2 linked regions of the Pleurocapsa sp. PCC 7327 genome follow. The protein of the gene in region 1 binds, or shares a complex with, the protein of each later gene. Links are inferred from orthologs where the notes say so. Each region holds a gene or a part of one and is shown on either strand. Other genes may lie near its edges.

Region 1 (15,873 bases):
CGGCAGAAATGGCCGTCGCTTTGCGAAGCATTTCTAATTCGGCAGGACTCTTGATTTGTCGCATGGGATGTAAGATGAGGTTGGTATCTTCGATCGCGACTGGTCCCATTCCCCGTTTGGGATAGGTGGCAATCAATCTCTGCCAGTGGGAGAGGATTTTTTCATTAAAAACGCGATCGCGTCCCAGATGATAATAGATCCGGTCGGCTTTTTCTAAATACTGAGGTAATTTTTCATCGAGTTCGGCAATCGAATACGCTTCATCTGCGCCGAAGATCGCTTTTGCCCCCTCTACACCATAACGATAGCCCGTCCAGGTTTCTAGGGCTGGATCTTTGGGTTGTACGAAGAGAATAAAGCGGTGCTCTGGATGGTGAGGGGCAATGACTGCTACTGCATCTGGTTCGTTAAACCCTGTCAGATAAAAAAAATCGCTATCCTGGCGATAGATGTATTCTACATCGTTGTGCATCACGGCGGTAGGAGCGCTGCGAAAGATTGCTGTACCATTGCCTATCTTCTCCATTAATTGTTCCCGACGCTGACGGTATTCGCTGCGATCGATGCCCATGTTTTAATTGTTATCTTGTGTAGAAGTATTAACAGTTTATTTATCTATCTTAATCTTACTGACCGACAGAGAAGCCGCGATCGCCAAGGAGAAAAAGGGGTAATATCTGATGAGAACGAATCGCTCTTGCTACGATAAGGGATAAATTATCCTCCTCAATCCCAGAACACATGTTTAGCATTCACTCCGAAACTGCCAAAGTTCCGACGCTTTTGAGCGAAGATGAAGCCACTTCCTTAATTGAATCGGTCATCAAACAATCCGAGGCAGAAGGAGTCTTCGTCAGTCTCAGTTCCAGCGAATCTTCCCTCAGCCGCTTCTCAGAAAATCAAATTAGCCAGAATATCGGCAAAAATCGCTTCAGTCTCACTGTAACTAGCTATTTTGGCAAGCGCAGTGCCTCTGCATCTACAACAGAACTCGATGCAGACGCGATCGCACAAACCATTCGGCGTTCTCAAGATCTCGCTCGCATTGCGCCAGAAGACCCAGAATGGATGCCTTTACTAGAACCCCAAACCTACGAAAAGCGTTCTCCTGCTTTCGATCTGGAGACAGCAATCCTTTCTCCTCTGGAGAGGGGAGAAATCGTCAAACAAGTCTGCTCTCTCTGCCGCCAAGCAAATGCAGACAGTTCTGGAACGCTCAGTACAGAGGCATCGGTACGAGCGATCGGTAATTCATTGGGATTGCGGGCCTATAATCGCACAACCGAGGCAGATTTCAGCGTCACGGCGCGTCTGAAGAACGGTTCGAGTTGGGGCAATCAGACAGCCTTTGCGATCGCGCAGTTGCCCATAGAAGACATAACCGAACAAGTCATCCAAAGAGCGATCGCTTCCTGCAATCCTCGCGAAATTCAGCCAGGAGTTTATCCCGTCGTCTTCGATGCGGCGGCTTTTTTCGGCTTACTCCCCTGGGTCATTTGGAATTTGGATGCAAGGGCAGCCGATGAAGGGCGTTCTTTTATGTCTCGTACCGACGAAGCAGGACATCCTATCGGCAATCGCGTTGGCGAAGCGATGTTTAGTCCTCTAGTGCAAGTACAGCGCCATCCCGCTCATCCCTTACTGCAATCCGGGACATTTTTTGACGATGGCTTAAGCAATGGCTATCTAGAAATCGTCAAAGATGGAATTCCTCAAACCCTTGCCTACAGTCGTTACTGGGCGCAGGAAAAAGGAAAGCAGCCCACAGGAGTTATGTCGCCTATCGTCATGACGGGTTCCGAGCAAAGTCTTTCCGATTTAATTTCCCAAACCGAACGAGGAATCTTAGTTAGTCGCTCTTGGTACGTGCGCTACGTCAATCCTCGTACCCTGGAAGTGACGGGAATGACGCGAGACGGGACGTTTTGGATTGAAGACGGTCAAATTGCTTACCCCATCAAAAATCTTCGCTTTAATCAGTGTTTGCCCGATATGCTGCGAGATATCGAAGCCATCAGCAGCGTGCAGCGATTTGATAGTACGGTCGTTCCTGGAGTCAAGGTGAAGGCGTTTAATTTCAGTAGCGTGACCGATAGTGTTTGATGTAGTATAAATGTAGTATTTTAAATTCTTCGCGATCCCCTTCGCGCTTCGCTGAGGGCAACGCTGGGTGCCGGATCGCCAAGACACGAAGCCGTCTTGGTCACGAGCAAGGTGCTTGTACCTCGCTCTAGAGGAGCGTTTCGTGTCTTGAAAAGCGAGCGTCCCGCTCGCACTACATAAATCTCGCACTACATAAATTAAAGAAGACTCGATAGGAATTTCAGTCGATTTTAATCGAGTTGAGCTTTGAGCCTAGAACCTTAGTTCTAGGCGTTGATGCCAAAGGTGCAAGATCTCAGTTCTAAGGCAGTCTCCCGTGAGTTCGGAAGCCGTTCTGTACCGAAGGTCAGCGTCGGGTAGTTCACTCGAATAACGCTCCCTGAAGATTAGCACCTCTTAAATCTGCTTGGTGGAGATTAGCACATCTGAGATCGGCTCCTTGCAGATTAGCACCTCGTAGATTAGCTTTCCGAAGATTAGCTCCGCTTAAGTTAGCTTCTAGCAAATGAGCGCCGCCTAGATTCGCTTTAGTGAGGTGAGCATATCGCAGATCGGTGCGATAGAGATGAGCTTCCCTCAAATCGGCACCAACGAGGTAAACTTTGCTTAAGTGAGCTTCAACAAGTTTAGCTTTATACAAAGTCGCTCGGTAGAGATACGCACCGATCGCTTCGGCTTCGTAGAGATTAGATTGACTGAGATCGGCTTCATTCAAATTTGCATCTACCAAGTTGGCTTCGCTGAGATTGCTTCTGATGAGTTTGGCGGCGCTGAGATCGGCTCTCCTTAGATTGGCTTTTTTCAATACAGTTCCAATTAGATTGGCATGACTCAAATCGGCACCGCTCAAATTGGCTTCGCTCAAATTGGCGGCGATCAAATTAGCATCGCTGAGATCGACTCCGCTGAGATTGACTCCTACTAAATTAGCATTGCTCAGTTCGGCATTTTGAAGATTATTTTGACTCAAGCGATCGCTTGTTAGTTCGATTTCATATAGCTTAGCTCCATTTAAATGAGCCGCTGTTTCAGGATCGAGAGAAATCTTTTGGTTATTATTGCTCCATTCCAGCCATCTCTTTGTATCCTGCTGAATTCGAGAAAGATGCTCTACATTAGCCATTTAACAATTCGCTCGGTTTTGATATTCCCGCCTACTTTTATGTAAAAGCTACAAACGCAGGTTTTTCTAGCTATTCTATCCTAAAAAAATATTCCTCTACTTTTGCGTCTACCTTTTGGTAGAGACTTTAACTAAACCATCGGTTCGATTATTTTTTTGGTAACGATTCTCGTGAGATAATATATATAGTAATTCTTACGGCGAGAAATCTTACAACAATTATAATTACTGTAGGGTTTGGAATCTTTCAAATGTCATCTCCTAATGCTGCTCCTAGCGTTGTTGTTCTCAACCAACAACGGGAGCGAGATATTTCTAAGGTAAATCGATCTGACGACGCTCCAGCCACCCTTTGTAAAAATAAAACTGAGAATTGTACGGTTGTTGAAGATGGCAAGGTTGTGGTTAAGCCAGTTACAGCGTCAGATGAGTCAGATAATCTCAGATGAGTCAGATAATCGCTGTCAGTTAAGCGATTAGCTTTGAATGAATTGTGAAAAATAGTGTGAGCGAGATGCTCAAATACAGTAAGGCGCAAGCAATAGGCGAAGCGCCCCTCCAGATCAAAAAGCCAAGGAGATTTTGCAATCTATTCCATCTTATAAATTATTTAGGATTGTTATATTTTTCTGAAAAAATTAGCTGGCTAAAAGGTTGAGGAAACAGGCGATCGCGTTAATTCAATTCTTTTCTAAAAAATCGCTAATGAAAGCAACTAAACTTGGGAAATATCTAACTTTAGAAGAATTTTGCACTTGTACTAATACTTATAAAAAATATACGGCAAATATCGATCCTTTTCCTAAAAATTTAGAAACAATTGCTGCTATAAAAGACCTCAATCAATTTATTATCGATCCAGTTATCGATTATTTTGGACGGGATCGATTTCAATTAACTTACGGATTTTGTTCGCCCGATCTAAAGCGTTTTTTAGAGAAAAAAGATCCAGTAACGGGAATCAAAAATGGTCGCATAGATCCCGCTAGAGATCAACATGTGAGTCATGAGAGAAATCGTCAGGGAAATTATTACTGTAAGCGATTAGGGGCTGCTTGCGATTTTGCGATCGCAGAGTTTCCTAGCGATTCCCTAGTTGACTGGATTTTATCTCAAAAGTTACCTTTTGATTCTCTATATTTTTATGGTCGAGATAGACCGATTCACATTAGTTATGGCTCGCAACACAAACGAGATATTTGGACATTTACTCCTACAGGACAGCCGACCAAGAAAGGCATTCAAAATTGGATTGAATTAGCTAAATATTCTTCCTGATTTTTGTTAATATCTTTTGCGCCTTCAATTTAAAAATCTGCATCGTTGTCAAATTTGCAATCTGAGAAGAACAGTATTTTTTATAATCGAAAAACTCATTAATTTCCTGCAAAATTATCGTTAAACGCTTAAGAACATTCTCACTTCGATACTCGGCAAGAAACTCTTCAGATAAAGCAGGCAAAACTGGACAATTAATAACTCTTAAGATGCGATCGAAATCGTATTCTTTTGAGTATCCGGCAATTTTATAGCAATTAAAACCAGGGTCTAAATAATCAGACAGTCCGCCGTTGACGCTAGAGAAAACCTGACAACCACAGGCAAGTGCTTCTAGCGGTTGTAAGCCAAATCCTTCGCTGACTCCCTGTAGCGCCCAATATTCAGCAGAGTCGTAAAGATAAACCTTCGCTCGATTAAATAATCCGGGTAAATCTTCTACATAAGAATCAATAACTCGGACGTTACATTGTTTCTGCAATGCAGGAATTAATTCATTAAGTAAATACTCAGAAGATTTTCGAGTTTGCACCAAAACATCGATATCGCGATCGCAATTTAAATTGCTAAATTCATCGGAGATTTGATTGGGTAAATAATAGATCGGAGAATGAGGAGATTTTTGTCCCCAATATCCGAGAGTATTGCGGCTAACGGTAATAATTGGAATGGTAGAAGGCAGGGTAAATCGATAACCCGCACTGTGGGCATGATAGACCACATTACAGTTTTTTAACTTGGCGGCGAGTTTGGCAACGTCAAATCCCCAACTAATCACGAATATGACACGATCTAAATTTTTCTCTTTCAACAAATCGTCAAGAAAAAGGGTATCTTTTTCCCTTTGACGATAAGTAACTGCTTCAGCATCGCAAATTCGTTTCGCCAGATTGAGAATTTTTAATTCTGCCCAAAGACCGCCGCAGGCAAATTTGCCGCCAGTTCCGGGAACTAAGAAGTAAAGCTTTCTCATTACCTATCTCCTAGACTCGAATCGCTTGCGGAATTATTATGAAGGCTCTTAATTTTAAGTCATAGTTATAGAGTCCAGCAATCAAATTTACCAAGCTTGGTCTGCAAAATTATAGATTTTCTCGAACGATATCGTTTGAGAAGCGATCGCGAGTTTTGCAGCTGCAATCGATCCGAGTCAGGTGTAGTCGGTTGCGTCTGGCGATCGCGCCAAAGCAGTAAGGGAAGACTCAACATTCCCAAGAGCGTCACTATTACGGTTATAACCCAGACCATAAAGCGATCGCTTCGGTAGTCACCGCGCTCGATTTGCCAAAAAACTCGATTATAACGCCAAGCTGCCCAAGCGATCGTCACAATTCCCAAGACAACTAAGCTGACTCCTAAAACTTCCGAACTAAATAGCGAACGAGTTGGCGCTTGCTGGCGAGTTACGGCGAGGTTGAGTTGGCGCAAGAAGAGGCCGAATCGGGCAATGGCAAATCCGAATCCAATTAGCGCGATCGAAGTACGCAGCCATGCTAGAAATGTGCGTTCGTTGGCTTGATGTTCTCTTTGGCGATCGATTTTAGAATTTTGACTCATTGAAACTCTAGAATTCAAGCCCCCATCTCTTCGAGAATTAAGCGAAAATCTGCCAAAATTTCAGGCAAATTAATCTCGGTGAGGACGGGAACGTGAATGAAAAGACAGTGACTTTGGGGGCGAAACTGTTTGAGATACCTTAAAACTTGATAGTACAATCCTTCGCAGACAAATTTACCTGCCTCGTGGCTGATTTTTGTATGGGATAATTTGGCAATTAATTGCTCTAGGTTAACGGAAGTGTAAATCTGTTCCTGGCTCCAACTAGCATTAGATTCAATGGTAAGCCGATCGCGAGACTCTGCCATTCCGCAACAAATGACGGCATCCGGTTGTAGGGTTTGAATCGTCGCGATCGCTTTTTGACTGGCGAGGGCAATATCGACGGGTAATTGCCTTAAAAAAGTTAGAGAAGCCAAAAGAAATTCCTCTGCTTGAATCTGTGCCAATAAATCGTCAGAGGAATTAGAAACATGATGGGGAAGCCAAGTTTGAAAGGAAGTAAGTAGGATTTTTTTTGCCATCGCAGCAACTTGGAATAGGATGGATGAAGACGAGGATATTTTCCAATTTAGACCCCAAAATTTTCAATGGCTCTAATTGCTGTAATTGACTACGACATGGGAAACCTGCACTCGGCTTGCAAAGGCTTAGAAAAAGCAGGGGCAACTCCCAAAGTTACCGGTTCTCCCAAAGATATCGAACGAGCAGATGCTTTAGTATTACCCGGAGTAGGGGCATTCGATCCGGCAGTGCAACATTTGCGATCGCGCCATTTGGAAGAACCGATTAAAGCTGCGATCGCCGGCGGAAAGCCATTTTTAGGGATCTGCTTGGGACTGCAAATCCTCTTCGACGGTTCGGAGGAAGGAACAGAATCCGGATTGGGCATTATTGGGGGCATGGTGCGCCGCTTTCGTTCCGAACCCGGATTGACCATTCCCCATATGGGTTGGAATCGCTTGCAATTAACCCAACCCAACCATCCCGTCTGGCAAGGTTTACCCGAAAATCCCTACGTCTATTTCGTCCATTCTTATTACGTCGATCCCATCGATCCCGACGTGCGTGCGGCAATGGTAACCCATGGTTCTCAAACGGTTACGGCTGCGATCGCTCGCGATAATCTAGTAGCAGTGCAGTTTCACCCAGAAAAATCTTCAGATAACGGGCTGAAAATCCTGTCTAATTTTGTCGCACAAGTAACGCCTAACTACGCGATCGCGTAATTTCCTGGCTTGGTTCTCCGAAACGATAGCCTTTGCCATAAACCGTATGAATCAAAGGCGATTCTCCATCCGCTTCAATTTTGCGGCGCAGCAAGCGAATGAGTGCCGCCAAAACATTGCTATTGGGTTGTTCTTTCTCCATCCACAAGTATTGATAAATTTGCTCGTGGGTCAATAATTGACCGGGGTGACACATAAAAAAATGCAGCAGCTTAATTTCTTTTTCTGAAAGATGAATTGCCCGTCCCTGACGGTAAGCAACCTGATTTTCACTATCGAGTTCGAGATCGGCAACTTTGATTCGCGCTTCGGTTTCGGTTACACTCGCATCGAAGGCAGACGAACGGCGCAACAAGGCACGGACTCGCGCTAGCAATTCCCGCAACTCAAAGGGTTTGACGAGATAGTCATCTGCGCCCACGTCTAACCCGATCACGCGATCGTCAACCGTATCTTTGGCAGTGAGAAACAGGACTGGCGTTGTTTTTGTGCGCGATCGCAATTCTCGACAAATCTCTATCCCCGATTTGTAGGGCAACATCCAGTCGAGAACGATTAGATCGTACTCTTTTTGCAGCGCCAACTCCGTCCCCGCTATCCCGTTATCGGCTACATCTACCTCGTAACCTTCGCGGGATAGCACTTGAGTGAGAGGATCGGTCAGTTCCGCCTCGTCATCGACTAAAAGAATTCGCATATCTATTTTCCGCCCAGAATATATTTTCCATTTCGCAAACAACTCCCTTTCATTAACTCGCTTGTGACTCGTTAATGAAACGAGCATTATGTTAAGATTTGTAACGGGCGTGTTGGATTTAACTCCAGAGCAAACCAGTTAATGAAAAACACGCCCTCGTGTTTAATTGTCTCTCTATCTAAAAAGCAGCGATCGCGATCGAAGTAGAATTGCACCGATGCATTGGGCGAGCGATCGCCACCGAAGGAGAAATAGAAATGAAAATTGTATTGACTTTTCAAGTCAGACTCATCCAAGCGGATGAGTTTTTCCATGATTGACAAAATCTTAAATTTTTCTAGAATTAGTGTAGCAAAAAGTGTTTCATCTCCAACTCAAATTGCCTTTTCTTCACGAAGTGGAAGGAGATTCCGCCATCAAAAGGCGAAGTTTCCCCCATCAACAGAGCAAACTGGTAAGGCTTATTGACTTGGAAATAGGGATACGAACCAGCTCTAGCTCAAGTGCCATGTGTTAAGCCACTCAGAGTATGCTTCGTCCGACTCGTTGAATTTTTTTGAGGGGACAGAAGATGGATTTAAACGGTTTTGTGGATCGTTTTGAAGCGAGTGTTGAAAAAACGCCCTTGGTTCTTGCTGTAGATGGGGATGAAGATAACCTGTTGCTAGTTAAGTACGTAGTCGAGCAGTTTAACTGCACCTTATTGAGAGCGACAAGTAGCAGAGAAGCTCTCTCTTTAGCTAGAGAAAACCCGCCCGATCTGATTGTTCTGGAAATGGTTTTACCAAAGTTAGACGGCTTCGAGCTAGTTCGTCTTCTTAAAAATAACGGTTTGACCGCTCGCATTCCCCTCATCGCAGTCACGCAATTAGCTTTGCCGAGAGAACGAGAGAAAATCCTCAATGTCGGTTGCGACGCATATCTCAGCAAACCTTATCTGTTTGAGGATTTAGAAGCAATTCTCAGTCGCTACCTCGATCGACTCCCTGCGATGGCAGTTGCTGCTGAGGCGGAGGAGCGGATGTGTTTGCTTCCGGAGTAGGAGATCCTCCGCCTTTTGATGGCGGAATCTTCTCTTACTTCGTAAAATATGCTCTCATGCAACATCGTTACTTCTGGCAGACGGTCTTCTCGATCTCACTCCAGGAATAGTCTCTGGGTTGCGAACTTGCGGGTTAGCAGCAAGGACAGCAATTATTCCCGTACGACTCGTTTCTAGAGTAGCGTCGCTAAGCAAGTCAATAACTTCAACCTTCATAACCTCTTCGAGCAACTCTTTTATTTGGGGTTTAGTGACCTCATCTAAAGTGGAGTGGATCTGTTCTGCCAATTCTTCTTGACCTTCTTGAGCTAAAAGCTGCTCGGCAGGAGTCAAGGAGTCTTCGATAATGATGACTAATTTCTGCTCGAATAACTGACAGGTTACCTTAGTCGGTTGATGTCCGAGTTGGTTGCGATAGAAGGATTGAATGCGCTGGCTGAGCGTTCTCTCCAGTTGTCCGCGAGTTGGATTAGTTGTTGTCATTGGCGTACCTTTTTATTGATTTAGACTGCAATGACAAGTCAGAGAAAAAACAGATCCTCTAAGTTATCGAAGGCAGTGTAATTTCTTTCCACGGCATTCTGCTTGCCATCGCTTTAATCGTCACCAGTCCGAAAGGTTTGTCGTGACTGGGAACGACAAGAAATAAATCGATCCTCGTAATCTTAAATCTATGATTTTCTATGAAAATTTACATCTTTCTCGCGAAATAATCCTTGATATCGCTTGTGGTTATTGTCAAAAACAATTGCTACAATCAATCAAATAAGTCATGGATTGTAGTAGTTCCAAAAGCAATAGTAGTAGCTACATAAACTCAAAGATTATTAGAGATATAGTTAGAATCTAGCTCGAAGCTAAATCATCCTGTAGATAGATGCTAAGATTTTTAAGAAGAGAATTTAGGCGATCGCTTGCAAAGCCATTAATTAAATAATCTGTTTGACTAGCAATCTAATTGCATTATCTTTCATCATCAACAATCGGGCTGTTTCAAGTAACAGTGAAATTGCTTGTTCGCGGCTCATTTCCTGTGCAGATTGTTCCATAAGTCTCATTTGAAATTGTTGCTCTAAAGTCAGTTCTAGATTTAGTTTGAGTGGATCGGCATTCATCTTTACACCTCTCATTTAACGAGCAAGAATATTGGAAAAAACTTTAGTTAATAACAATACAAATTCATTGCTATCTCCAAAATAATATCCTTTTGATAGGGTAAGCTTCTGTCAGAAGATATAATTCAAATTTTTGCTTTCGATCGCTATGCTCAACACGACATTCTATACTTTTGAGACAACCTGTCACCCTAGAGACAGATAGATTTCATTTTTTTTATCCAATTTGATAGAAGAAAAGAACTCAGCAATTTCGATAAATTTAAAAATGTTAATCCAGAGATAATAACTCAGTTCAAGGAGAAAAAAGGATGAATATTATTGCCTGGTTAGTTTTAGGTCTGATTGCTGGAGCACTAGCAAAACTAATCTACCCCGGACATCAAGGCGGCGGAATTATAGCCACTATCGTGTTAGGAATTTTGGGCGCTCTAGTCGGCGGCTATTTAGGTCAAGTTTTATTGGGAAGTCCTGGCGCTGCCGCCGCCGCAACAGGAACTTTATCGATTGGCGGCATTATTTTTGCCGTTCTTGGAGCGATATTGCTGATTTTCATTTGGGGATTGATTACTCGCCGCGCTGCATAGGCTACTCGAACTTACATCGAGCGCTTATGGGAGAAAGACAAAATGGCTTCAGAAAGACATAAGAGAGCTTCGGTATCCAAGGCAAACTAAAGCAGAGTTTTAGCTCTGCTTTTTTCTGTATTACCCATTTATCATTTTCTGAACATAAGTTGGCAGGCAAAATGCTGCTTTGTGAATATCTGCATTGTAGTAGCGCAGGTCGTGCTCTTTAGCAAATTGTTTGGCTTTGTTGTAATCAAAATTTTCGATTGGATGCGGTCCCTGCTTGGAACAGTAGGTCAAACTCCACATTCCCGTTGGATACATGGGAATAAATACTAAATAACAATGTACGCGATCGCTGCCAAAAACTTGCTTGAGGCATTGATTGAGTTCGATAAATGCTTTGGGATTATAGGATGGCGACTCACTCTGTACCGTTACTACCCCACCAGTACGCAAACAGCGATAGACATCCTCATAAAACGACTTTGTAAAGAGTCCTTCCGATGGTCCTACCGGATCTGAAGAGTCGATTATAACCAAGTCGTAGGAAGCATCAGCAGCTTCTTTGACAAATTTAATCCCGTCGTCAATTAATAAATTCAATTTTGGATGGTTAAACGCAGACGAAATTGTCGGTAAGAATTGTTTGGAAGCTCGCACGACAGCTTCATCGATTTCTACCATTGTCACCCGCTCGATCCCCGGATAGCGAACCAGTTCGCGAATCGTTCCCCCGTCGCCGGCACCAATGACCAGCACGTCCTTAACACTGGGATGAGTTTGCATTGGTACATGAGCAATCATCTCATGATAGGATGCTTCATCTGCTTCGGTGCACATGACCATGCGATCGATGGTCAGCATTTTTCCATTCCCGTAAGTATCGAATACTTCTACCGTTTGGTAGGGGGAGTCTTCTTTAAAAAGGCGATCGCCCTTAATATGAATCGATAGTGCAATACTTTCATTACCATCTATCACCCATTCAGACGGATTGAATTGGGAAAATGCCAGCTCAGAAGCAGGTCGATCGGGATTAGTCATCTTAAGCTGCCTATAGAGTTCCAGGGGATAAGTATACGATGTCAGCGCGATCGGCTCAAGATGGTAGTAAAAGCGATCGCTCGAAAAAAGTGTCTTTTAGATTATTTCCCCCTCAAGCGGGAATTTACTCGCTTAGAGAAGGTAACTTTAGGTTGAGAAATACAAAGATTGTTCAACTTAATTAAATATAGGTTTTGTTACTTGATAAGCTAAATTATATAAGCAAAAAAATCTCGATCGCTTCGACTTAATTAATTCACATCAGTCAATATTCAATTGTCGATCTAACTCTCGATTAAGACTCAATCTTTACTCTCTACTATTCTCCGATCGATCTTTTATAACCTTCACAGCAGAGTTCTCAATTACCAGATTCTTGTATGGACGTGCAGATGGAGGAAATCTGAGATGGAAACCTTTGATTATGTCATTCTGGGCGCGGGATTAGGCGGACTTTCGGCAGCAGCTTGCCTGACTCGGCAGGGACATCGGGTTGTAGTTCTAGAAAAGCATTATCTGCCAGGTGGGTGTTGCCACACTTTCGACTATGGCGAGTATAGCTTTTGTGCGGACGTACACTACATTTCGCAATGCGGTTCCGGTCAGACGATTTCTCAATTTCTCAACTACATCGATCGCGATGTTTCTTTTAGCAGTCTCGCTCCGGACTGCATCGATCGCGTCATTACACCGGAAACCGAGTTTAAGATTCCTCTAGGTTGGGAAAACCTGCGCGATCGTTTGCTAGCTACGTTTCCGGAAGAAGCAGTTGCCATCAATCGCTACTGCGATGAAATCAAGCACCTCCATCAAGAAATGCACGACTTGCAACAGGAAGTTCGCTGGTTCGATCGCAAGTGGACGGATTGGTTAAAGCTGCCAAAATACTGGAATCTCTTTATCAAGAGTCATTGGACATTGCAAGATCTCTACGATCGCGTCGGACTGTCGCCCAAACTGCAAGCCATATTAGCAGGACAGAGTGGCGATTATGGATTGCCCCCCAAAGACATTGCATTAATTACTCATACCTCGCTGGTTTGGGACTATTCCGAAGGGGCTTACTATCCCCAACATCACTTTAAGCACTTTGTTGACACTATTGTAGAAGCGATTGTTGCTGGAGGCAGCGTTGTCAAGCTTTCAACCCCCGTGGAACATATCCAAGTAGAAAATCATCTCGTCCAAAGCGTGACGGCAGGTGGCGAAACTTATCGGGCAAGCAAAGCCTATATCAGCGATCTAGACCCTAAATTGACGGTTCAGCTAATGCATGACAGGGATGCCTTGAGCGTACAAGAGTATCAACGTCTGACCAGTTACCAATATTCAGCCAGCGCATTCAACATTTACCTGGGATTGGACAGCAGTTTTGATCCGCAGCGCTATGGTATCGGGAACTGGAATGTCTGGTACTATCCAAATAGCAACTTGAACGAGGCTTACCAGCGTCAGCTAGAGGGCGACCTCAGTCATCCCTGGATTTTCTTGTCCTGTCCGACTATGAAATCCAGCGAACCCGGCATGGCACCAGAGGGGCATCATGTTCTGGAGATCGTCACCATCTGTTCCTACGAACCCTTTGCACATTTGCACACAACCGATCCCAAGGCATACAAAGCCAAGAAACGGGAAGTTTATAAGCAGACGATGGTCAGCGTGCAGGATTTGATTCCCGATGTGAATGCTCACACCCGCATGAAACTCTATGGCACGCCTACGACTACTGAGTTCTATTTGGGACAACCGCAGGGCAATATTTACGGTGCGAACCTCATTCCCAAACAAGTTGGCTTAAACCGTTTAGGATATAGAACCGAATTGCCGAATCTCTTCTTAGTCGGCGCAAGTGCTGGCTATCCTAGCGTTCCGGGCGTGATTGGCAATGGAATGGATGTAGTAGAGTTGATATCGGGGCGATCGATCCGAAAACCAATCGAAGCATCTCAACCTTTAGTCGGAACGAGATGAGATTGTGCGATCGCTCTTACTCAAAACTAATGTGAGAGCGATCGCATTTTGTCAGCTTTTCTAGGCGACGACGAGATCGACATTAGTGGCAATTTAAATTTGCGCTGAAACCTCGAACCATCGCGATCGTAGCATATTATTATTTTTCTATCCTTCACTCTTTGATTTTCTAATGTAGCGAATCAAAGCTTGCAGTCCGAGACGATAGCTTTCTGCTCCGAATCCACTAATTTGACCGATTGCTACTGGCGCAATGTAAGAATGATGGCGAAAATCTTCGCGCTGATAAATATTGCTCAGATGAACTTCAACCGTAGGAATCTCAACGGCTGAGAGAGCATCTCGAATGGCTATACTCGTATGAGTATAAGCTCCTGCATTAATTAAAATGCCTTCGTGCTTTCCTAAAGCGCGATGGATTTCGTCAACTAAAACGCCTTCGTGGTTTGATTGTAGGCAAGATATTGTGGCTCCTAATACTTTTGCCTCCTCTACCAGAAGACGATTAATATCATCTAGGGTGACGGTTCCATAAAATTTTGGTTCTCTATGCCCTAATAGATTTAGATTAGGACCGTGGAGAACCAAAATACATAGTTGATGCAAACTATCGGAAGACACTAGGAGGATTATCGGTGTTGGCGACGCTGAGGATCGTTAACTGGAATGGGAATCAGCTCTGGTTCTGGTTCGGGTTCGGGACCGAGAAGGGTTTCGATGAGCTTACGCGCCCACTCTTTCAGCTTTTCCAACACTTTGTCCAAATAGTCCATCGAACAGACGGCTCCTCTGATATAGTGGCTTGTTGTTTTTAGCTTGTCAGACCTTGAGCTGTTAGGTTGTTTTTTGCTATCGACGTTAATTATATTGGTTCGACTTGCCAGTTCTTAGAATGACAAACCTAGTTTTTTACTTTTTATAGTTATATTAAGATTAACACAGCTTTTAAAAATGAGTACGGCTTGCACAAAGATTTACAATTTTTAGCTCTTTCTTGTTAACAGCCTGCGCCGCAATAGATCCAAGGCATTAGCAGCTGCGAGCGAGCGAATGGATCCGCGATCACGCATTGCCCCCAGACGATATTCTACACTCTGCGCCGTTCCATCGGGGGCTGCTATACCAATATAAACCAATCCGACTGGCTTAGTTTGGGTGCCGCCGCTAGGACCTGCAATGCCAGTAATGCTCAATCCCCAATTCGTCTTCAGTTGCTTTTGAACGCCTGCTGCCATCTGTTGGGCTACGGGATGACTCACAGCGCCAAATTGTTCTAAATCCTCTCGATTGACTCCCAGTAATGAAATCTTGACGCGATTGTCGTAAGCGATAACGCCCCCGATAAAATAGTCGGAACTGCCTGCAACTGTCGTAAACATAGCTCCCAATCCGCCTCCAGTACAGGATTCGGCGACGCTCACCGTTTCTTTTGCCTCTCGTAACAATCGTCCGACGACTGAGGCGAGTGTATCATCGTCAGACCCATAATAATCTAATCCAGCAAGATCGCGTATTTGTTGGGCGACGGGTTCGATCGACGCGATCGCTTCTGCCTGGGAACTTGCTTTAGTAGACACTCTCAGCCTTACTTCTCCTAGCGAGGCATAAGACGCGACGGTGGGATTGGTTAAATCGAGGAGAGGGGCGACTTTTTCTGCCAAAGCTGACTCGCCTATGCCTCTAAACCTCATCATACGGCTGTAGATGATTTCTTTGCCCCAACCCTGACTTTTGAGGTAAGGAACTGCCGTTTCCTGCCACATCCGCTTCATTTCGCTAGGAACGCCAGGAAAGGTGAGAATTATCAATCCCGGACGCGGTTGCCAAATCATGCCGGGGGCAGTGCCGCCGGGGTTGGGCAAGACTTCCGCCCCTTCGGGGAGTAAAGCTTGCTTGCGGTTGTTAGGAGTCATTTTACGCCCGATACTAGCGAATTTTTGGGCGATATCTACGACGATTTCCGGTCGTTCGACTAAAGGCGTCTTAAAGAAATTTGCGATCGCTTCTGTCGTCAAGTCGTCGGGAGTCGGCCCCAATCCCCCCGTAAAAATGAGGATAGAGGCGCGTTTGCTAGCAATCTCGATAACTTGCTGCAATCGTTCTAGATTGTCGCCAACGGTGCTTTGATAGTAATGGGGGATG
Region 2 (11,388 bases), 360 kb from region 1 along the record:
TGGTTATATTTTGCCCGATCGCGGGTAGATATTGCCGTTATAGAAGTGGGATTGGGCGGACGATTGGATGCAACAAATGTTTGCGATCGCCCTCTGGTTAGCGTCATCACTTCTATCAGTCGCGAACACTGGCAAGTTCTCGGTCCAACCCTTGCAGATATCGCAGGCGAAAAGGCAGGCATCCTCAAACCCAATCGTCCCGCCGTCATTGGTAACCTTCCAGGCGAAGCAAAAGCAGTTATTTGTGCACGAATCCAACAGTTAAATTGTCCCGCCGTTTGGGTAGAACCAGCGGAAAAACTCAAAGAAGATTGGGCCAAATATGGAGAGATTGAATATCCTTTGCCTTTATTGGGAGACATTCAATTAATGAATTCTGCCATCGCGATCGCGTCTTTGCAAATTCTCCAGCAACAAGGTTGGCAGATTCCCTTAGAAGCAATTCAAACTGGAATGGCAAAAACTCGCTGGTTGGGACGCATGCAATGGACGACCTGGAATCATTATCCCCTCCTGATCGATGGGGCACATAACCCCGCCGCCGCCAAAGCTTTGCGTCAATATGTCGATACCCTAAAAAAAACTGTCGTTTGGGTGATGGGCATTCTCTCTACTAAAGAACACGACGAGATTTTTAAAGCCTTGCTGCGATCGGGCGAACATTTATATCTCGTCCCCGTTCCCGACCATAGTACCGCCGATCCAAAAGATCTGGCAACGCTAGCAGCAAAAATTTGTCCGGGATTAGCAAGCATTCAAACCTTTCTCGATCTTTTTCTCGCTTTAGAGACTGCTATTCACACTCATCCCAATCGCTTGGTTATTTTATGCGGTTCTTTATATCTAGTGGGACATTTTTTGCAACATCAGAGGAACACTTACACTGATAACTGATAACTGTTTACCGATAACTGATTTAACTGATGCTTGCCAAGAGAATTTTGCCTTGTTTGGATGTAAAAGCGGGTCGCGTCGTCAAAGGCGTGAATTTTGTCGATCTCAAAGACGCTGGCGACCCAGTAGAACTTGCTAAAATCTACAACGATGCAGGTGCAGACGAACTGGTCTTCCTCGATATTACAGCAACCCACGAAGATCGCGACATCATTATCGATGTCGTTTACCGGACGGCGGAACAAGTTTTTATTCCTCTAACCGTTGGCGGAGGCATCCAATCCTTAGAAATGATTAAAAATTTGTTAAGAGCGGGGGCAGATAAAGTTAGCATTAATTCGGCAGCATTACGCAACCCAGATTTGATCGACGAAGCTAGCGATCGCTTTGGCAAACAGTGTATTGTAATTGCGATCGATGCTAGACGGCGCAACGATCCTAGCAATCCGGGCTGGGATGTTTACGTGCGCGGCGGCCGGGAAAATACGGGGATCGATGCGATCGCCTGGGCAAAAGAAGCCCAAAAACGAGGCGCGGGAGAGTTGCTAGTTACTAGCATGGATGCCGACGGAACCCAGGCAGGATATGACTTAGCGTTAACTCGCACCATTGCCGAACGAGTAGAAATTCCCGTCATTGCTTCTGGAGGGGCTGGCAACTGCCAACACATCTATGAAGCCCTCACCGAAGGAGGGGCAGAAGCAGCGCTATTGGCTTCCCTGCTGCATTACGGACAATTAACTATCCCCCAAGTAAAAACCTACCTGCAAGAACGCCAAGTCCTAACGCGGGCACTGTAAGAAAAGTATTGAGATAATCTTAAGGTTGGAGCAGCCAAGATTATCCACCTTAAAAATATGTATTAGAATAGATTAAAGTTAACATTTTTTAAAATATGTTGATTCCTATTCTCATATTTGATGTGGCTTTGGTGGCTTGGTCGCTTCATCTTATGCAAGAAGCGTTCGAGCAGCAAGAATTTTCCCTCATGCTAGCTGGAACTCTGGTTGCCCTCGCTGCTGCGGCGATGTTAGTCGTTTATTTCCTGATGGGTCATTGCTTGAGCTATTTGATCTAATTTCGGCTGACCGATACTTTATTTTTCTTAATTAATTTTATTACTAAAAGTTAATTAATTAACTCTTGACAAAATAAAAAAAATTAAGGCAAGATAGAAAATGCACTTTAAGGGGTTATAGCTCAGTTGGTAGAGCACTGCAATGGCATTGCAGGGGTCAGCGGTTCGAATCCGCTTAGCTCCATGATTGGTTTTGCCAGCTCGTTCTCAGAAAATGTCACTGGAAGGATTATTTTCCCGTTGCAACCGACTCTAAATTGCATAGGCTAGTCCATTAAAATGGGCTTTATCTGTTAGCCAGGAAATTAATTTCCTAGCGGGTTACGGGCAACAATCGCGATCGCACCTCCCCAATTTCTTAGCAAGTCCGCCGGAGAATAAATTCTCCGTCTCACATATTAAGTCGGTTTAAACCGACTCCAAATTTTATAGCCTAATCGATGCAAATGGACTTTCTATATGAGCCGAAAATTAATTTCCTGGTGGATAATTTCCGATCGCAGAAAATGATAGCGGCTCGTCTTATTGGTTAGTTGATTCAAGCCACGCGATCGCGGTTTTATTTTGATGTCGAATATAGGGATTAGGATAATTCCAACAGGTTTTATTCCCCTGCTGGGATTTGCCTGTAGCGTTTATACCTTCGGACTATCGAGACAAGGAGAACAAAATCGTGTATTTCCAAAAAATCTCAACTTTACTGATTATAGGGCTTAGTATTGTCAGCTTAGCAATTACTGAATACGCGCAAAAGCGCGATTCAGAAGCACAGGCACAAAACCCTGCCCCGACAACAACCCCCCAAGAACGCCCAAGAGACGTACCTTATGTCCCAACCTCGCAGCCAGTCGTGGAGGCAATGCTGGAACTCGCCCAAGTCAATAAAAATGATGTGGTTTATGACCTTGGCAGCGGAGATGGACGAATTCCGATTACTGCCGCGCAAAAATATGGCGCGCGCGGTGTCGGTGTAGACATCGATCCAGAACGCATTCAAGAGTCTAACGCCAACGCTCAAAAGGCAGGAGTAACAGATCGAGTGCGATTTATCCAGCAAGACCTATTTAAAACCGACCTGCGCCAAGCAACGGTAGTCACGCTTTACCTGCTACCGGAAGTCAACTTAAAACTTCGTCCTAAGCTGTTGCAGGAACTCAGACCAGGCACTCGGATCGTGTCTCACTCCTTCGACATGGGCAACTGGAAACCCCAGCGTACCATGCAGGTAGGTGGTACTACCATTTATTTATGGGTTGTTCCAAAGCAATAAGCAGTCGCAGAATTACATGACTGTGTATAGAATGAGACTCTATTCTCAAAAACCTAAATTTTATTTCCTGAATACTAATGCAAGATTTTTGGACGCAGGTTTTAGAGTTTGCCCAAACCACGGCGAAAAATATCGGCAATCAGTTAATTGTCGATTTCGGCAAATTGCAGCCAACTCGCAAGGAAGACGGGACGTTGGTGACGCAGGCAGATAAATGGGCAGATAAAGAGATTCGAGACGCGATCGCAACTGTATTCCCCGACCATGGCGTTCTCACCGAAGAAACCGAACATGTTTTTCCGGCTAACGATTGGTGCTGGATCGTCGATCCCATCGACGGCACGACCAACTTTACGCGAGGAATTCCGATTTGGGGCATTTCTCTGGGATTGCTTTATCGAGGAACGCCTGTTTTTGGTTTTGTCCACCTGCCGCAGCTAAATCAGTCTTTCTATGGCTATTGGTATGGAGAGTCGGGACTAACTGGTCCGACTGGGGCGTATATGAATGGCGAACCGATTCACACTAGCCCCGACAATCCCAGTAAAAATCATCTTTTTAGCATCTGCGCTCGCAGTACCGACGTTCTTAAGCGCCCGTTTCCCTGCAAAATTCGCACCATCGGAGTAGCAAGTTATAATTTACTTCTCGTGGCATCTGGAGCTGCCCTTGGCGGAGTCGAAGCAACGCCTAAAATTTGGGATATTGCCGCTGCGTGGGTCATAGTACAGGCAGCAGGCGGCGTGTTTGTCTCGCTAGCTGCACAACCGATATTTCCTCTCAAAGTGGGTCACAATTATGGCGATCGCTCTTTTCCCTGTTTGGCAGTCAGTCGGGCTGAATTGGTAGCCGTTTTCAAACCATTAGTTGAATTTCTAGGCAAAAAAGCTTAGCTAATGAAAAGAAGCATTAAAAAGATTGGTTCGATTGAGAAAGTGACCTTTACTAATCCTACTCCAACTAATTCTGAAGTTCGTCTAATTAGTGCTATGGAGAGCGATCGCGAGAACCGACTTTAGATCGCATCAACTTCCGATCCCGGTAATCAAGGACTTTTTAGCAGTATTATTTGGCAAATCGGCGCGATCGCAGAAAACGAAAACGGCAAGCCCCAGATAGTTTTGTCGGATACGCCAAAGCGTTTAGCAAGTATTGATGGCTTCAAGGTAGAAGGTTCTTGCAATTCGCGAACGTAACAATAGTAAAGGCAGTAAAGGCGAAATTTTTGTTGGCGTGGATGACGAAAACTAGGGCGGTACGATTCGTCTCCTCCCGATCTCGTTTTAATGAGAGCTACTTGTTTCGACATCCATTCGGAGTTGAACTATGGGGCTAGCTTATTAACTCAAACAGATTTAAGAAACCGAGCTACCAAAGCTCATCACTCTCTTTGACAGCTTCATGTCTTCTTGTTCATCAAAAATTGTCAGAGTGACTGGCTTGGTTCGCTTGATAATGACTGCTATTCCCTGCGCTCTTTCTTGTTGCAAGTCTTCGATATATCCCCCTTGAGCCATGCGAGCCTCTTCGTAACTCATAAAGGGACCGAAATAGTAGGTACATTTGGGGTAATCGGTGACGATTTCTATCCAGTAGGCTAACCCCAAAAGATTTAGTATCCAAAGCAAAAGTTCTTTCATTACCTTTCCCAGTTTGGCTTTGTTCAAATTTTTTTGTTACCTTTATATCTTATTTTTTAACAAATCTTTATATTTTGTTATCGAGTGTCTTTATTTGTTATACTTCCTCGTCTCTATTTTGGGAAGTATCTGAAGAAACAGATTCGGGCTTTGATAAATAAACTTTATCTGACCAGCGCTGGCGATAAATCTCGTAAAGAGCGATCGCGGCTGATACAGAAGCATTCAAACTAGGCGTTTTCCCCGCTAAAGGAATCGTGACTAGCTCGTCGCAGGAGCGTTGCGTCAGCAAACTCAATCCTTCTCCTTCCGATCCGATAACTAATCCTATAGCCCCGTGCCATTTAATACTGTGCAGTGGTTTACCAGATCCCGCCGCAGTGCCATAGATCCAAAACCCTGACTGTTTTAACTCTTCCAGGGCACGAGTCAGATTAACCACTCTGGCGACGGGGAAGTGTTCCAGAGCACCAGCCGCTACTTTCATGACTGTAGAAGTGATCCCCGCCGCTCGTCGTTGGGGAATGATGAGTCCCTGCGCTCCGAAGGCTTCTGCCGTGCGAATAATTGCTCCCAAGTTGTGGGGATCGGTAATTCCGTCGGCAATAACGATGACGGATTCTGGAGTAGTGGCTTTGGCTCGTTCGATTAAATCGGCTAGTTCGATATAGGCATGGGGAGCGATTTGAGCCGCTATGCCCTGATGATTGGCTCCATGGGTAATTCGATCGAGGCGGTAAGAGTCAACTTCATCAATAACGGTTCCCTTGGCTTTGGCATCTTGAAGAAGCGAGAGAAAACGAGAATCATAACGCAATTTGGGAACAATCCAAATACGATTGAGCTGGCGATCGCTCTCTAAAGCTGCTATGACGGGATGGCGACCGTAGACGAGATCGCTAGCCTCTTCTTCGACGACTTGAGGGGTTGGCAGGTGCTTGCGACTGGCTGGAAAATTGTCCGTGCGACCTTTAGCGGGAATGATTCGACGTTTTTTTGGGTCAGTCTCCCGCGATTGGCGTTTCTTTTGAGCCATTTTTTTTGTTAAGAAATAATAATTTTTTTTGAGAAATCTACTCTAAATTAAGGTGTTCTAATAATTCATTTAAACGTTGGGGATTCTGAAGATAAAGATATCCAATCAAAGTTTCTAAACTCGTTGCTTGTTGATGGAGTTCGGGCGATAAACGGCGAGGTTTTCCCGTCGCAGCATTACGCCCGCGCCTTAATATTTCCCGTTCCTCGTCAGTGAGATAAGATTCTAGCACGCGCAAACAAGCTGCTTGGCTTTCTGCTCGAACTTGAGCAACCACACGATCGTGGTAATCGGATAACCGTTTTGGAGGCAGCAGATAGCGAGTTCGCACGTACAATTCGTAGACTGCATCCCCAATGTAAGCTAGCGATGCTGGCGACAATTGACCGATTAGATACGCGCGATCGACATCGGTACAGGCAATTTCACAGCCAACATCTGCCCCAGGGACGAACACGAGATTAGCTGGATTCCACTTTGACTGCTGTACGTCCACCCCTATCGTTGACCTCGATTTTTTTCATGACTCTTCAACTTCCTGCCCGCGAGGACATTAGGAGATTGCCGATCGTCGCGACTCCTTCTTTTTCTAGGGTAGCTATTTTGTGACATTAGCGATCGCTGCCTCTACCGAAGGTTGAAGAGAGAGAAAATTTTCGAGACGAACGAGTTTCACCGTCTGGGTAACGCGGGGATTGGTAACGATTTGCAGGCTGCCTCCTCCCGTTTTTGCTTGCTTGACGAGCTGAACGAGAGCGCCCAAACCAGAACTGTCGATGAAGTCGATTTGCGAGAGGACTAAGATAACATTCTTGGGACCTTCATCGATATAAGTGCTGAGGACTTTCCGAAAAGTCGGTTCGGAAAAAGCATCTAACAAACCAGTCAGACGAAAGATTTGGTAGTTGTCCTTGACTTCACGAGTTCCTCTCAAACTGACGGTCAAGTTTAGTTGCTCAGGAATAGCTTCCCTCCTTAGTAATCATAGGGTTAACAGGTCAATGCTATAGTATAGCGCAGTCTGAATTCTCAGTTATCAATTCTAAATTTTGAATTTAGCGGGGACGGCGCGGTAAAAATCGCTAATCAGTCATTAATCCCGCACGACCTCTCTCGATAGAGAGATTACTGCCTGCCGCTCGCGTCTCTACCGATCGCCGCTCCTAGCGCGTTTCTCTTTCATTAATTTTACAAACTGCTCGAATAAATAGTCAGCGTCGTGGGGACCGGGACTGGCTTCTGGATGATACTGCACCGAAAAGAAAGGTAACGATTTATGGCGCAATCCCGCTACCGTGCGATCGTTTAAATTCAAGTGGGTAATTTCTACCTCTGGATTTAAGGTATCAGCACTAACCGCAAACCCATGATTTTGGCTAGTAATTTCTACCTGTTGGCACAAACCCGCCGGTTGATTCAATCCCCGATGTCCAAACTTCAGCTTAAAGGTTTTTGCCCCTAGAGATAACCCCAAAATTTGGTGTCCCATACAAATGCCAAAGGTAGGCATACCTAATTCTAGAAGCGCTCTGGTCGTTTCAATTCCCTCGGCATTTGCTGCCGGATCTCCGGGACCGTTGGAGAGGAAAATGCCATCGGGATGGTATTTGAGGATTGCTTCTACGGTTGTATCGGCGGGAACGACGATGACGCGACAGCCATAACTGGCCAAACGGCGCAGAATATTTCGTTTGATGCCGAAATCTATCGCGACGACCGTCAGGGTTTCTCTGTCTCCATCGCCATTAAGGGGACGAAACTCCCAATAGGGAGCGGTTGGGTTAGTCCATTCGTAGACTTCTCGAGTGGTAACTTCTTTAACCAAATTCAATCCCGCCATACTCGGCGCCGCCTGCACCTGGCGCAATAACGTTTGAGGGTCGAGAATTTCAGAGGAAACGCTGCCATTCATCGCGCCGACAGAGCGAATCTTGCGCGTTATGGCACGGGTATCCACGCCGTAGATCCCAGGGATATCATATTCGACGAGATAGTCTGGTAAGGATTTAGTTGCCCGCCAGTTACTGGGGCGATAGGTGATGTTGCGAGCGATGACGGCTTTGACATGGGGGCGATTGGATTCTTCGTCTTCCGGGTTGACTCCTACGTTACCTAACTCCGGGTAGGTAAAGGTAACGAGTTGACCGCAGTAGCTGGGATCGGTTAACACTTCCTGATAGCCAGTCATTCCGGTGTTAAATACCACTTCTCCGACTGCCGTTCCCGTAGCGCCGAACGACCATCCTCGATAGGAAGTTCCGTCGGCAAGAACTAATAGGGCTGGCTTAGCCTCTGCAATTGGCATAGACATTCAGATTAATTTGCTAATAAGCTATCATTATATTTTTGGGCGGCGAGCGATAGACTAGAATAGATGGCCAATTTAATCTATCGATAAAGTTTGCCCGATTGACAAACTTTTTGCGATCGCAATAATCATAGCAGATCGCAACTAGCTCAAAGAGGCAGAGTCTCAATCCCTAAAAGGGCGAATAAACCGTATGAGTCCCAGAAAATTGACTGACGAGGATAAACAAGAAATTCTTAAGCTTTATCGGCAAACGGAGGAGACTACCTCTACCTTAGCCGATCGCTATGGGGTGAGCAGCTCGACGATCAGTCGCTTCCTCAAAAGTCATTTATCTGAGGCAGAATACGAAGATCTGATCCAGCAAAAACGCTTGGCAAGAACGCCCGGAAAGCCAATCCCTCTCGCTGCTAGCGAAGAAAAAGCAGTCGAACCCGTCAAAACCACTCCTCCGCGCTCAGAGGTTGCGGAAAGCTTCCCCCCTGAAGATAAAGCGGCTCCTTTGCAAGAGTGGACGATTTCGACTCCAAAAGCCGAAGAATTCTTTAACAGTGAAACCGTTGCCCCTGTTGGCGAGGTAGTTGCTTTAGGAGAAATTATTGGAGAAGATTTAGTTGGTCTCGATGAAGATGAAGACGAGTTAGAAGAGGAAGACTACGAAGATTGGGAAGAGGAAGAAGTAGAGACAGCTTATACCCCATCCATTTCGCCTAAAGTTAAGATTCAAGTGTTACCTTTATCAGCAGCTGCGTTCCCAAAAACTTGTTATTTGGTGATCGATCGCGCTGCTGAGTTAATTACTCGACCCTTAAAAGATTTTGCCGACCTCGGTAAAATTCCAGCTGAAGAATTTCAGCAAAAAACGCTTCCCGTTTTTGATAATCATCGAGTGGCAAGACGTTTTTCTAATCGCTCTCAACGAGTTATTAAAGTTCCCGACGGTCACATGCTTCATAAAACTAGCGCCTATCTGCAAGCAAAAGGAATTACCCGTCTTTTGATGGACGGACAAATTTATTCTTTGTCCTCTTCCTAAGAGGATAGGGGATTGCGAGATAAAAACAGCTAGGCTTGTAGGCCTTTTTGAGAGTTGGGCAGATAAGGACGCATTGCCATGCGCCCTTATCAACAATAGCAGGCCATCACTTATGTCGGATATGCTCGTAAACCCCTAAATATTTCTCGCCGGGATGATTCCAGGAGTAGTCATACTCCATTCCCTGCATGGCAAGTTGGCGGAATTCTTTGGGAGAGGTATACCATAGCTCAAGTGCCCGTCCCAAAGCCGACTCCAGAGCATGATTGTCCGGTTGGAAGAATACATAACCGTTGCGTTCCTCTGGCAAGTGCAATTCATCATAGTCATAATCAAACACCGTATTCAGCAAACCGCCAACTCCCCGGACAATCGGTACGGTGCCGTACCTCAAGCCAATCATCTGCGTCAGTCCGCAGGGTTCGTAGTTGCTAGGGACGACGATAATATCTGCCCCCGCATAGATTAAGTGGGCGAGTTCTTCGTTAAAACCGAGTTCTAAATGACAGTCTGGGTTGTCGTTAAGGTGGCATTTTTCGTGCCAGAACCAAGAGCCAATTGCCGATTCTGTAGGCGAACCCAAGAGGACAAACTGCGCTCCTCTGTTGAGCGAGTAGTAGATTGAATGATGGACGAGATGAACGCCTTTTTGATCGTCGAGCCGACCGATGTAACAAACTAACGGCTTATTGGCATCGCGCAACAACAGCCTTTCTCGGAGGGCTTTTTTGTTCTTGGCTTTTTCCTCGAAGTTATCTATGCTGTAGTGGTAGGGAATATAGTTGTCTAGTTCCGGATTCCAGATGTTATAATCGATGCCGTTGAGAATGCCGCCGAATTTATGATGGTGGATTTCTAAGGTATGATCCAGACCGCAGCCAACCTCGCTGTAGCGGGCTTCCCAGGCGTGGTGGGGCGAAACGGTGTTGACAAAATTGGAGTAGACGATGCCGCCTTTCATGAAGTTAATTGCGGTATCGTTAAAGTTATCCCGCAAGCGATCGTAACTAAAATAATAGGGTTCGTTGTTCAGCCCCGTTGCCCAAAGAACGTCTGCACCTGCGATACCTTGGTGCTTGAAATTATGGATGGTATAGCAAACTCGTTGGTTCCACATCCCATGCCATTTATAGATCTCGAAGAGCATGACTGGGACTAAACCCGTTTGCCAGTCATGGCAATGGATGATATCGGGACGCTTGTTGCTGACTAACAGAAACTCTAGAGCAGCTTTGCTAAAGAAGGCAAAGCGCATATGATCGTCCAAAGCACCATAGTAGTGACCTCGGTTGAAGAAATTATCCCCAGAGTGAGGTTGAATAAAGAAACAGAGCCGTCCGTGTACCCAGCCACAGAATACGGTACAGTGAATAGCGCCCCCATACCAAGGCACCCACAGATCCCGGTAGGCTTCGTGGAGTCCCCAAATCTGGTCGTACCTCATGCAATCGTACATGGGGAGAATAATCTCGACACAGTGACCCCGAATTTCTAATTCCCTGCTGAGTCCGTAAACAACGTCTCCTAAACCTCCAGCTTTGATGACCGGGGCGCACTCAGAGGCTATATGTACGATATACACTTCTTTTTTCCTCGCTTCATTAAAAATTAATCTTTATATCTTTACAAAAGTATATATTTTTCTATACCCAATGATAGATGTTAATGCAAGCAGTAAAAGATACGGTCAAATTCAAAAATGCTTGTAACGCATTGAGTTCGTGGAATCGTAGCATTGCTATGCCTCTACTGGCAACAAAAAATTAGACGAACTTGCGATCGCGATTGATAAGTAGGTAGGCACAATTAAATACACGTAGTGCGGAAAGTGTAGCGGATCCGGAGGCTCTCAGTCCGTAGGACATACCCCGAAAAGCCCGTAGGACATACCCCGAAGAGCGAGCAAGATGCTCGCACTACCTCTGCCATTACTTTTGAAAAATGATATTACCTATTTAATTGTGGAAAATCTCGGCTAATTACCTATCCCCCATAACCCCAAAATATCCGTACTTGAGCAGCAAAGGAAAGGTTAGAGTTGTCACGGTTGTTCGATCCGATTTATCTAACTTTTTCTTCCACTCATCATCTAGCTTTATCGTGACAGTTCCGTTGTCGGTTCGATT

Evidence for each region.
Region 2: the proteins of hisH (region 1) and hisF are in contact, whole or in part, in a crystal structure (PDB 6RU0), measured with the Thermotoga maritima proteins. The link is inferred for Pleurocapsa sp. PCC 7327 from one-to-one orthologs. Residues at the interface, in WP_004080484.1 of Thermotoga maritima: Asn15, Arg18, Arg22, Arg117, Leu118, Pro119, His120, Met121, Gly122, Trp123, Asn124, Asn134, Gly135, Tyr136, Tyr138, Val140, Tyr158, Glu180, Lys181, Ser182, Ser183, Lys184, Ile185; in WP_004080486.1 of Thermotoga maritima: Met1, Leu2, Ala3, Arg5, Ser40, Glu41, Asp45, Glu46, Ala70, Glu71, Ile73, Asp74, Ile75, Pro76, Phe77, Asp98, Lys99, Ser122, Gln123, Glu161, Thr195, Leu196, Asn247, Arg249, Glu251.

The regions. Positions count from the first base shown.
Region 1 is NC_019689.1:2,806,944-2,822,816, forward strand. What follows is about bases 5,570-8,470. They hold hisH (imidazole glycerol phosphate synthase subunit HisH), read left to right. Parts: upstream 5,570-6,651; coding sequence 6,652-7,290; downstream 7,291-8,470. Other genes in these bases: PLE7327_RS12475 (YidH family protein), read right to left, coding at 5,570-6,061; PLE7327_RS12480 (pyroglutamyl-peptidase I), read right to left, coding at 6,076-6,585; rppA (two-component system response regulator RppA), read right to left, coding at 7,271-7,987; PLE7327_RS12495 (hypothetical protein), read right to left, coding at 8,074-8,301. Outside these bases: PLE7327_RS12450 (aminopeptidase P N-terminal domain-containing protein), read right to left, coding at 1-571; PLE7327_RS12455 (TldD/PmbA family protein), read left to right, coding at 742-2,103; PLE7327_RS12460 (pentapeptide repeat-containing protein), read right to left, coding at 2,465-3,226; PLE7327_RS23440 (hypothetical protein), read left to right, coding at 3,478-3,675; PLE7327_RS12465 (hypothetical protein), read left to right, coding at 3,932-4,504; PLE7327_RS12470 (glycosyltransferase), read right to left, coding at 4,488-5,477; more of PLE7327_RS12475, read right to left, coding at 5,543-5,569; PLE7327_RS12500 (response regulator), read left to right, coding at 8,559-9,029; PLE7327_RS12505 (DUF2294 domain-containing protein), read right to left, coding at 9,084-9,512; PLE7327_RS12510 (NblA/ycf18 family protein), read right to left, coding at 9,959-10,144; PLE7327_RS12515 (GlsB/YeaQ/YmgE family stress response membrane protein), read left to right, coding at 10,456-10,731; speE (polyamine aminopropyltransferase), read right to left, coding at 10,852-11,760; PLE7327_RS12525 (NAD(P)/FAD-dependent oxidoreductase), read left to right, coding at 12,169-13,731; aroQ (type II 3-dehydroquinate dehydratase), read right to left, coding at 13,879-14,352; PLE7327_RS24870 (hypothetical protein), read right to left, coding at 14,361-14,504; PLE7327_RS12535 (competence/damage-inducible protein A), read right to left, coding at 14,715-15,873. UniProt on the Escherichia coli protein: IGPS catalyzes the conversion of PRFAR and glutamine to IGP, AICAR and glutamate. The HisH subunit catalyzes the hydrolysis of glutamine to glutamate and ammonia as part of the synthesis of IGP and AICAR.
Region 2 is NC_019689.1:3,161,352-3,172,739, reverse strand. Bases 1-2,808 are described here. They hold hisF (imidazole glycerol phosphate synthase subunit HisF), read left to right. Parts: upstream 1-923; coding sequence 924-1,694; downstream 1,695-2,808. Other genes in these bases: PLE7327_RS14215 (cyclopropane-fatty-acyl-phospholipid synthase family protein), read left to right, coding at 2,691-2,808; PLE7327_RS14225 (hypothetical protein), read left to right, coding at 1,790-1,972; PLE7327_RS14235 (folylpolyglutamate synthase/dihydrofolate synthase family protein), read left to right, coding at 1-894. Outside these bases: more of PLE7327_RS14215, read left to right, coding at 2,809-3,242; PLE7327_RS14210 (inositol monophosphatase family protein), read left to right, coding at 3,320-4,135; PLE7327_RS26170 (hypothetical protein), read left to right, coding at 4,139-4,261; PLE7327_RS14205 (hypothetical protein), read right to left, coding at 4,288-4,551; PLE7327_RS14200 (DUF1816 domain-containing protein), read right to left, coding at 4,598-4,882; 23S rRNA (guanosine(2251)-2'-O)-methyltransferase RlmB, read right to left, coding at 4,980-5,918; PLE7327_RS14190 (ribonuclease III domain-containing protein), read right to left, coding at 5,956-6,342; PLE7327_RS14185 (STAS domain-containing protein), read right to left, coding at 6,517-6,864; carA (glutamine-hydrolyzing carbamoyl-phosphate synthase small subunit), read right to left, coding at 7,066-8,223; PLE7327_RS14175 (helix-turn-helix domain-containing protein), read left to right, coding at 8,420-9,262; glycogen synthase GlgA, read right to left, coding at 9,369-10,844; PLE7327_RS14165 (sulfotransferase), read right to left, coding at 11,242-11,388.